2 regions of the Streptomyces sp. NPDC088725 genome follow, and region 1 is predicted to be linked to the other one. Evidence: predicted binding sites of a transcription regulator. Region 1 holds the regulator's gene; the other holds the start of a gene.
The links. Region 1 encodes HrcA, which represses chaperone genes, less so after heat shock. Its sites were predicted from a motif close to TTNGCACTCNGNNNNNCNGAGTGCNAA; they were not measured.

Region 1 (4,195 bases):
CGGGGCGGATCAGGGTGACGACACGGCCCTCCAGCAGGAAGCCCCGGGGCGCCAGCGGGAACACGCGGTGCTTGCCGAAGCGGTCCTCCAGGGTGACCGTCGGGCCCTGTGCGGTCTTCTCGCAGCGGATCACCGCCCCGCAGAAGCCCGTCGACACCTCCTCGACCACCAGGTCCGGTTCCGCGGGGACCTCCGGCGCGGGCGTGGGCTTCTTCCACGGCGGTGTCAGATCAGGGCTGTAGCTGCGCATGCGCACGACGATATCGGCTACGCCGTGTCGAACCGGGCGGCCAGCGTGGCGCGTTGTGCGCGTACGAAGGCCGCGTCCACAGCCGCTCCGTGGCCCGGTACGTAGAGGGCGTCCGGGCCGCCCAGCGTGAGCAGCCGGTCGAGCGCGGCGGGCCAGCGGCCCGGGATCGCGTCCGGGCCCGCCTGTGGATCGCCCGACTCCTCGACCAGATCACCGCAGAACACCACCTCGGGCGAGCCGGGGACCAGCAGTGCGAGGTCGTGGGCGGTGTGACCGGGGCCGATGTTCGCCAACAACGCCTGCCGTCCGCCCAGTTCGAGGGTCAGCTGACCGGAGACCGGGTGTGCGGGAAGCATCAGGAGGTCTGCCGCCTCCGCCGCCTCCGCGGGGTCGAGGCCTTCGCGTACGGCGTCCTCGTACAGCGCCCGGTCGATGCCGGGCAGCTCCGCCAGGCCGACCGCGCCGTACACCTCGGCGCCGGCGAAGGCGGCCGTTCCCAGGACATGGTCGAAGTGCGGGTGGCTCAGTGCGACATGTGTCACTCGGCGCCCGCCGAGCAGCGCCTCCACCCCGGCCCGCAGCAGGGCGCCCTCACGTACCGAGGAGCCCGTGTCGAACAGCAGGACGCCGTCCTCACCGGCCACGAGGCCGACCGTCGCGTCCCAGCCCGGCAGCCGTCGCCGGCCCACCCCCGGGGCCAGCCGTTCCCAACCGAATTCTTCCCAGTGGACGTCCATACCGGGACGCTACCGGCATCGGGCGGAACAATCGCCGGGTACCGTGGTCGGCTGCCCTTGCTACGGGTGCACCCCACCGCCGTACACTGGCTCGGGAAAGCTGGCACTCGCGGGGACGGAGTGCCAAACGGCCCGACGGACGACATCTGGAGGTGTGCGCGATGCTCAGTGAACGCAGACTCGAAGTGCTGCGCGCCATCGTCCAGGACTATGTCGGCACCGAGGAGCCGGTCGGCTCCAAGGCGCTGACCGAGCGGCACCAGCTGGGTGTCTCTCCGGCCACCGTCCGCAACGACATGGCGGTGCTGGAGGACGAGGGCTTCATCGCCCAGCCGCACACCAGCGCCGGGCGTATCCCCACGGACAAGGGCTACCGCCTCTTCGTGGACAAGCTCGCGGGCGTCAAGCCCCTGTCGTCGCCCGAGCGCCGCGCGATTCAGAACTTCCTGGTGGGCGCGGTCGATCTGGACGATGTCGTGGGGCGTACGGTGCGGCTGCTCGCGCAGCTGACCCGGCAGGTCGCGGTGGTCCAGTACCCCTCGCTGACGCGTTCCACGGTGCGGCATGTGGAGCTGCTGTCGCTGGCGTCGGCCCGGCTGATGCTCGTCCTGATCACGGACACCGGACGGGTCGAACAGCGCATGATCGACTGCCCGCTGCCGTTCAGCGAGACCTCGCTCGCGGATCTGCGGGCCCGGCTGAACAGCCGGGTCGTGGGGCGCCGCTTCGCGGACGTCCCGCAGCTGGTGCAGGATCTTCCCGAATCCTTCGAGCAGGAGGACCGCGGAACTGTTTCCACGGTGCTCGCGACGCTGCTCGAAACCCTGGTCGAGGAGACGGAAGAACGGCTGATGATCGGCGGAACCGCCAACATCACCCGCTTCGGAAGTGATTTCCCCCTGACCATCAGGCCGGTGCTGGAAGCGCTTGAGGAGCAGGTAGTACTGCTCAAGCTGCTGGGCGAGGCCAAGGACTCGGGCATGACCGTACGTATCGGACATGAGAATGCCCACGAGGGCCTCAACTCCACCTCCGTCGTCGCGGTCGGCTACGGTTCTGGCGACGAGGCAGTCGCAAAACTCGGCGTGGTCGGACCGACCCGCATGGACTACCCCGGAACGATGGGAGCGGTACGCGCAGTGGCACGTTACGTCGGACAGATCCTGGCGGAGTCGTAAGTGGCCACGGACTACTACGCCGTACTCGGCGTGCGCCGCGACGCAGGGCAGGACGAGATCAAGAAGGCGTTCCGGAGGCTCGCGCGCGAGCTGCACCCGGACGTCAATCCTGATCCCAAGACGCAAGAGCGCTTCAAGGAGATCAACGCCGCGTACGAGGTGTTGTCGGACCCGCAGAAGAAGCAGGTCTACGACCTCGGCGGCGACCCCCTCTCCAACAATGGCGGAGGCGGTGGCGCGGGCGGCTTCGGAGCCGGCGGCTTCGGCAACTTCTCCGACATCATGGACGCCTTCTTCGGCACGGCGTCGCAGCGTGGCCCGAGGTCGCGTACGCGACGCGGCCAGGACGCGATGATCCGGCTGGAGATCAACCTCAACGAGTCGGCCTTCGGCACGACCAAGGACATCCAGGTCGACACGGCCGTCGTCTGTACGACGTGTTCCGGCGAAGGCGCCGCACCCGGCACCTCGGCGCAGACCTGCGACATGTGCCGCGGCCGTGGCGAGGTCTCGCAGGTCACCCGGTCCTTCCTGGGCCAGGTCATGACCTCGCGGCCGTGCCCGCAGTGCCAGGGCTTCGGCACGGTCGTGCCGACGCCGTGCCCGGAGTGCGCCGGCGACGGACGCATCCGTTCGCGCCGCACGCTCACGGTCAAGATCCCGGCAGGTGTCGACAACGGCACCCGCATCCAGCTCGCGGGCGAGGGTGAGGTCGGCCCCGGCGGCGGCCCCGCCGGAGACCTGTACGTCGAGATCCACGAGCTGCCGCACGCGGTCTTCCAGCGGCGCGGAGACGATCTGCACTGCACGGTCACGGTCCCCATGACAGCGGCCGCGCTGGGCACGAAGTGCCCGCTGGAGACGCTGGACGGGATGGAGGACATCGACGTACGGCCCGGCACGCAGTCGGGGCAGTCGATTCCGCTGCACGGGCGCGGCGTCACGCACCTGCGCGGCGGCGGGCGCGGCGATCTGATCGTGCACGTCGAGGTCATGACCCCGTCGAAGCTGGACCAGGAACAGGAACGGCTGCTGCGCGAGCTGGCGCTGCTGCGCGGCGAGGACCGGCCCACGGGCCAGTTCCAGCCGGGGCAGCAGGGGCTGTTCTCGCGCCTCAAGGACGCGTTCAACGGCCGATAGGCCACAGCAGCAAGTGCGGGCATATGCCCCGGGCATAGTCGGATTCTTCCGGCCGGGCCCGGGGCATCGGCTTGTGTGCCCGCACCGGCCGGGCCGGGCCCGGATTCGGAGCTGTGCGGGCGACCGTGGCACCATGCCTGCATGTCCTCCGCACTGACCGATCTCTGCCGGTATCCGATCGTGCAGGCGCCCATGGCGGGCGGCGCCTCCTGCCCGCAACTGGCCGCAGCCGTCGCCGAGGCCGGTGGCCTCGGGTTCCTCGCCGCCGGTTACAAGACCGCGGACGGCATGTACGAAGAGGTCAAACAGCTGCGCGGGCTCACTGGGCAGCCCTTCGGCATCAATCTCTTCATGCCGCAGCCGAACCACGCCGACCGGGCGGCCGTCGACGTCTACCGCAACCAGCTCGCCGGCGAGACGAGCTGGTACGACACCCCCCTCGGTGACCCGGAGACCGGCTGGGACGACGGGTACGAGGCCAAGCTGGCGATACTGCTCGACGACCCGGTGCCCGTCGTGTCCTTCACCTTCGGCTGCCCGACCCGTACGACCCTGGACGCCTTCGCCCGCGCCGGTACCTTCACCATCGTCACGGTCACCACCCCGGAAGAGGCCACGGCCGCGCAGTGGGCGGGCGCCGACGCCATCTGTGTCCAGGGCATCGAGGCCGGCGGACACCAGGGCACGCACCGCGACGATCCGGCCACCGACGGCGCGGGGATCGGGCTGCTCTCGCTGGTGACCCAGATCAGGGAGACCGTCCAGCTGCCGATCGTCGCGGCCGGCGGCCTCATGCGCGGCGCGCAGATCGCGGCGGTGCTCGCGGCGGGCGCGGACGCGGCGCAGCTCGGCACGGCGTTCCTCGTCTGCCCGGAATCGGGTGCCAACCA
Region 2 (4,195 bases), on a different contig from region 1:
CGTCGGCGCAGTTCCTCCGGCTCCACTGCGGAGCCGCGCTTCTTCACGGTCAGGATGCCGACCTCGCGCTCGCGCAGCAGGGCCTTCAGCTTCTTGAGGTTGAAGGGCAGTTCGTCGGTGATTTCGTAGGCGGTGGCGTACGGGGTGGGGCGCAGGGTGTCCGCCGTGATGTACGCGATCGTCTCGTCGATCAGTCCGCCGGCCAGCTCCTCGGCCGCCTCGGCGACGAGATGGGCGCGGATGACGGCGCCGTCCGGCTCGTACAGGTAGCGGCCGACCGTACGGACCTGCGGGTCGGGGAGGCCGCGGCCGACGAGGGTGGCGCCGGAGGGGAGGAGGGTGGCGCGGCGGGCCCCGGGGGAGATGCGGTGCGGTCCGGCCGCATCAGCCGTACCGGCCGCATCAGCCGCTCCGGCCCCTTGGGTTGCCCGGTGCTCCTGACGTCCGCCGTGCCAGAGCACGGCCTCCTTGACGTCGCCTCCGTCGGAGATCCACTCCGCCTCGAAGTCGTCGGGGACCAGCTCGTGCGGGATGCCGGGCGCGATCTTGATGGCTCCTGCGCCGACCCTGCGCACCGCGTCGACCGCCCAGGACAGCGGCGGTGAGTACGCCTCCGGGTCGAAGATCCTGCCCCGGCCGCCGCGTCGCGCCGGGTCGATGAAGAGGGCGTGCGCGCCGTCCAGGCCGTACTCGCGTACGTCCGCGTGGGTCACTGTCGCCGGTGGCGCGTCCGGGGCCAGCGTACGGAGGTTGGTCCGGGCGATTTCGCAGGTCAGCGGGTCGAGGTCGACGGCCTCCACGGCGAAGCCCGCGCGCGCCAGCTCGATCGCGTCGCCGCCGATGCCGCAGCAGAGGTCGGTGACGCGCGCCTCCGGGGCGAGGCGGCGGAAACGGGCGGCGCGGTAGGCGGCGACGGTGGAGCGGGTGGCCTGCTCGACGCCGTTCGGCGTGAAGTACATCCGGTACGCGTCCTCCGCGCCGAACTTCGCCACCGCGCGCTGGCGCAGCCGCGCTTGCGCCAGGACCGCCGAGACCAGCTCGGCCGGGTGGTCGCGGCGCAACCGGGTGGCGACGGTCAGCTCCTGCGCCGGGTCGTGGTCGCGCAGCTCGGCGAGGAGCGCGCGCCCCTCCGGCGAGAGCAGCGGGGCCAGCAGTGGCGAGGCGGGGGCGGGGGCCGGAGAGGGGGTGCGGTCGGTCACCCGATCCATTGTGGGCCAGGTGGGGGACGGTGCGGATCGGGCGGCGGTGTCTGCCGGGCGGGCGCGGGGCGCGCTGACAGGATCCAGCACCATGCAACTAGTACGACAAAAAGAAAAAATGCCACGAAGCGCCCCGCAGATGGTGCTCCCGAGGATGGCGTCCCGGACAGGGCCGGTCCGGGCCGTACTCGCCGCGCTCCTGGTCGCCGCGATCGGCTCCGGCTGCGCGACAGAGGCCGGCAGTGACCAGGCGGAGGGCGTCCGGGAAGCCCGTAAGGCCCCTCACGCGGCGCCGCCCGCCGCCCCGTACGCCGGTCCCGCCGGTGCGCTCGCCGCGTACGCCGCGAATCTGCGGCGCGTCGAGGCCGCGCGCGTCGCCGTTGCCAGGAGGTGGAAACTCGCCAGGGCCCCGCTGGTCGCACCTCCGCCGCCCGCCGTCAAGCCGGTGATCACCACCCGCAAGGGGTTCGAGGTCGAGGACGCCGAGCCCGGGCTGCCGCCGGTCTTCACGACGGTCCCGGTCAAGGACCGCGTCGTCTTCCTGACGATGGACGACGGCGCCGAGAAGGATCCGCAGCTGCTCCGCATGATGTCCGAGCTGAAGATTCCCTACAGCGCCTTCCTGAGCGACTACCTGATCAACGACAACTTCGGCTACTTCAGGCAGATGCAGGACCGCGGTGTCGTCCTGGGCAACCACACCCTCCACCACCCGTATCTGCCCGGCCTCTCGTACGAGGAGCAGCGCGACGAGATCTGTGACCAGCAGCGGAAGCTCACGAAGCGCTACGGAAAGGCGCCCGCGCTGTTCCGCCCGCCCTTCGGCAACTACAACGGCGACACGCTGCGCATCGCGAAGGCGTGCGGCGTCAAGGCCGTGCCGCTGTGGGCGGCCGAGGCGTTCCCGGACCACATGGAGTGGCGCGAGGAGGACCAGGACCTGCACCCCGGCGACATCATCCTCACGCACTTCCGCGGCCGCGAGGAGTGGAAGGGCTCCATGCCCGACCTGGTCCGGGCGGTCATGAAGGTGATCACGGACAAGGGGTACGCCGTGGCCAAGCTGGAGGACTACGTCTGAGGCGCGGGCCGGGGTGCCTGCGGCGGCAGCCCTGCGGGGTGAGCCTGCGGTGGTGAGCCTGACCGCAGGGGGATTCGTACGCCCGTTTTCCGAGCGGACGGGCATGCGGAATCTCCGCCGCTCAGGCCCTGTTCAGGCATCGCCAAAGAGCCGCCACGCGGCCACGCATTGGCACTCCGCTTGACCGAGTGCTAATCGCGGTCATAGTCTCTGGTCTGGCACTCCCCACTGGAGAGTGCCAACCGCGCGACTGGCGGATCCGGCACCCGCGACGACGGATCCATCTGCTCGCCACCCTCAGACAGTTGACGACAGTTGACCCCGAGATCTCCGAAGGGGGAGGTCGGATCGTGACGACCGCCAGCACCAAGGTTGCCATCAAGCCGCTCGAGGACCGCATTGTGGTCCAGCCGCTCGACGCCGAGCAGACCACGGCCTCTGGCCTGGTCATCCCGGACACTGCGAAGGAGAAGCCCCAGGAGGGCGTCGTCCTGGCAGTGGGCCCGGGCCGTTTCGAGAACGGTGAGCGGCTTCCGCTCGACGTTTCCGTCGGCGACGTCGTTCTCTACAGCAAGTACGGCGGCACCGAGGTGAAGTACAGCGGCGAGGAGTACCTCGTCCTCTCGGCTCGCGACGTGCTCGCGATCATCGAGAAGTAATTCACCAGACAGATTGCTTTTGAACTGCGCCCTCGGCCCCCCTGCGATTGCCGGGCGGACGGGGGCGCAGTTCATTTGAGAGGACACAGAAGCTCTAATGGCGAAGATCCTGAAGTTCGACGAGGACGCCCGTCGCGCCCTCGAGCGCGGCGTCAACAAGCTTGCCGACACGGTGAAGGTGACGATCGGCCCCAAGGGCCGCAACGTTGTCATCGACAAGAAGTTCGGCGCCCCGACCATCACCAACGACGGTGTCACGATCGCCCGCGAGGTCGAGCTGGACGACCCGTACGAGAACCTTGGCGCGCAGCTCGTCAAGGAGGTCGCGACCAAGACCAACGACATCGCGGGTGACGGCACCACCACCGCGACCGTCCTGGCCCAGGCGCTGGTCCGCGAGGGCCTGCGCAACGTCGCCGCCGGCGCGTCCCCCGCCGCCCTCAAGAAGGGCATCGACGCGGCGGTCGCCGCCATCTCCGCGAACCTGCTGGAGACCGCGCGTCCGATCGACGACAAGTCCGACATCGCCGCCGTGGCCGCGCTCTCCGCGCAGGACCCGCAGGTCGGCGACCTCATCGCCGAGGCGATGGACAAGGTCGGCAAGGACGGTGTCATCACCGTCGAGGAGTCCAACACCTTCGGTCTGGAGCTGGACTTCACCGAGGGCATGGCCTTCGACAAGGGTTACCTGTCGCCGTACATGGTGACCGACCAGGAGCGTATGGAGGCCGTCCTCGACGACCCGTACATCCTGATCAACCAGGGCAAGATCGCGTCCATCCAGGACCTGCTCCCCCTGCTGGAGAAGGTCATCGCGGCGGGTGGCTCCAAGCCGCTGCTGATCATCGCCGAGGACGTCGAGGGCGAGGCGCTCTCCACCCTCGTCGTCAACAAGATCCGTGGCACCTTCAACGCCGTCGCGGTGAAGGCTCCCGGCTTCGGTGACCGCCGCAAGGCCATGCTCGGCGACATCGCCACCCTCACGGGTGCGACCGTCATCGCCGAAGAGGTCGGCCTCAAGCTCGACCAGGCCGGTCTCGACGTGCTGGGCTCCGCCCGCCGCGTCACGATCACCAAGGACGACACGACCATCGTCGACGGCGGCGGTAACAGCGCCGACGTCACCGGTCGCGTCAACCAGATCAAGGCCGAGATCGAGTCCACGGACTCCGACTGGGACCGCGAGAAGCTCCAGGAGCGCCTCGCGAAGCTGGCCGGCGGTGTGTGTGTGATCTCGGTCGGCGCCGCCACCGAGG

Region 2: the regulator HrcA is predicted to act here: its motif matches at 2,449-2,475, upstream of groES (co-chaperone GroES).

Annotation. Positions count from the first base shown of each region.
Region 1 is NZ_JBIVLO010000007.1:20,955-25,149, reverse strand. It holds gene ACIP6N_RS18825 (DUF3097 domain-containing protein) at 1-250, opposite strand, end outside; gene ACIP6N_RS18820 (MBL fold metallo-hydrolase) at 268-987, opposite strand; gene hrcA (heat-inducible transcriptional repressor HrcA) at 1,149-2,165, shown strand; gene dnaJ (molecular chaperone DnaJ) at 2,166-3,305, shown strand; gene ACIP6N_RS18805 (nitronate monooxygenase) at 3,447-4,195, shown strand, end outside.
Region 2 is NZ_JBIVLO010000003.1:372,116-376,310, reverse strand. It holds gene ACIP6N_RS08680 (SAM-dependent methyltransferase) at 1-1,208, opposite strand, end outside; gene ACIP6N_RS08675 (polysaccharide deacetylase family protein) at 1,318-2,280, shown strand; gene groES (co-chaperone GroES) at 2,631-2,939, shown strand; gene groL (chaperonin GroEL) at 3,037-4,195, shown strand, end outside.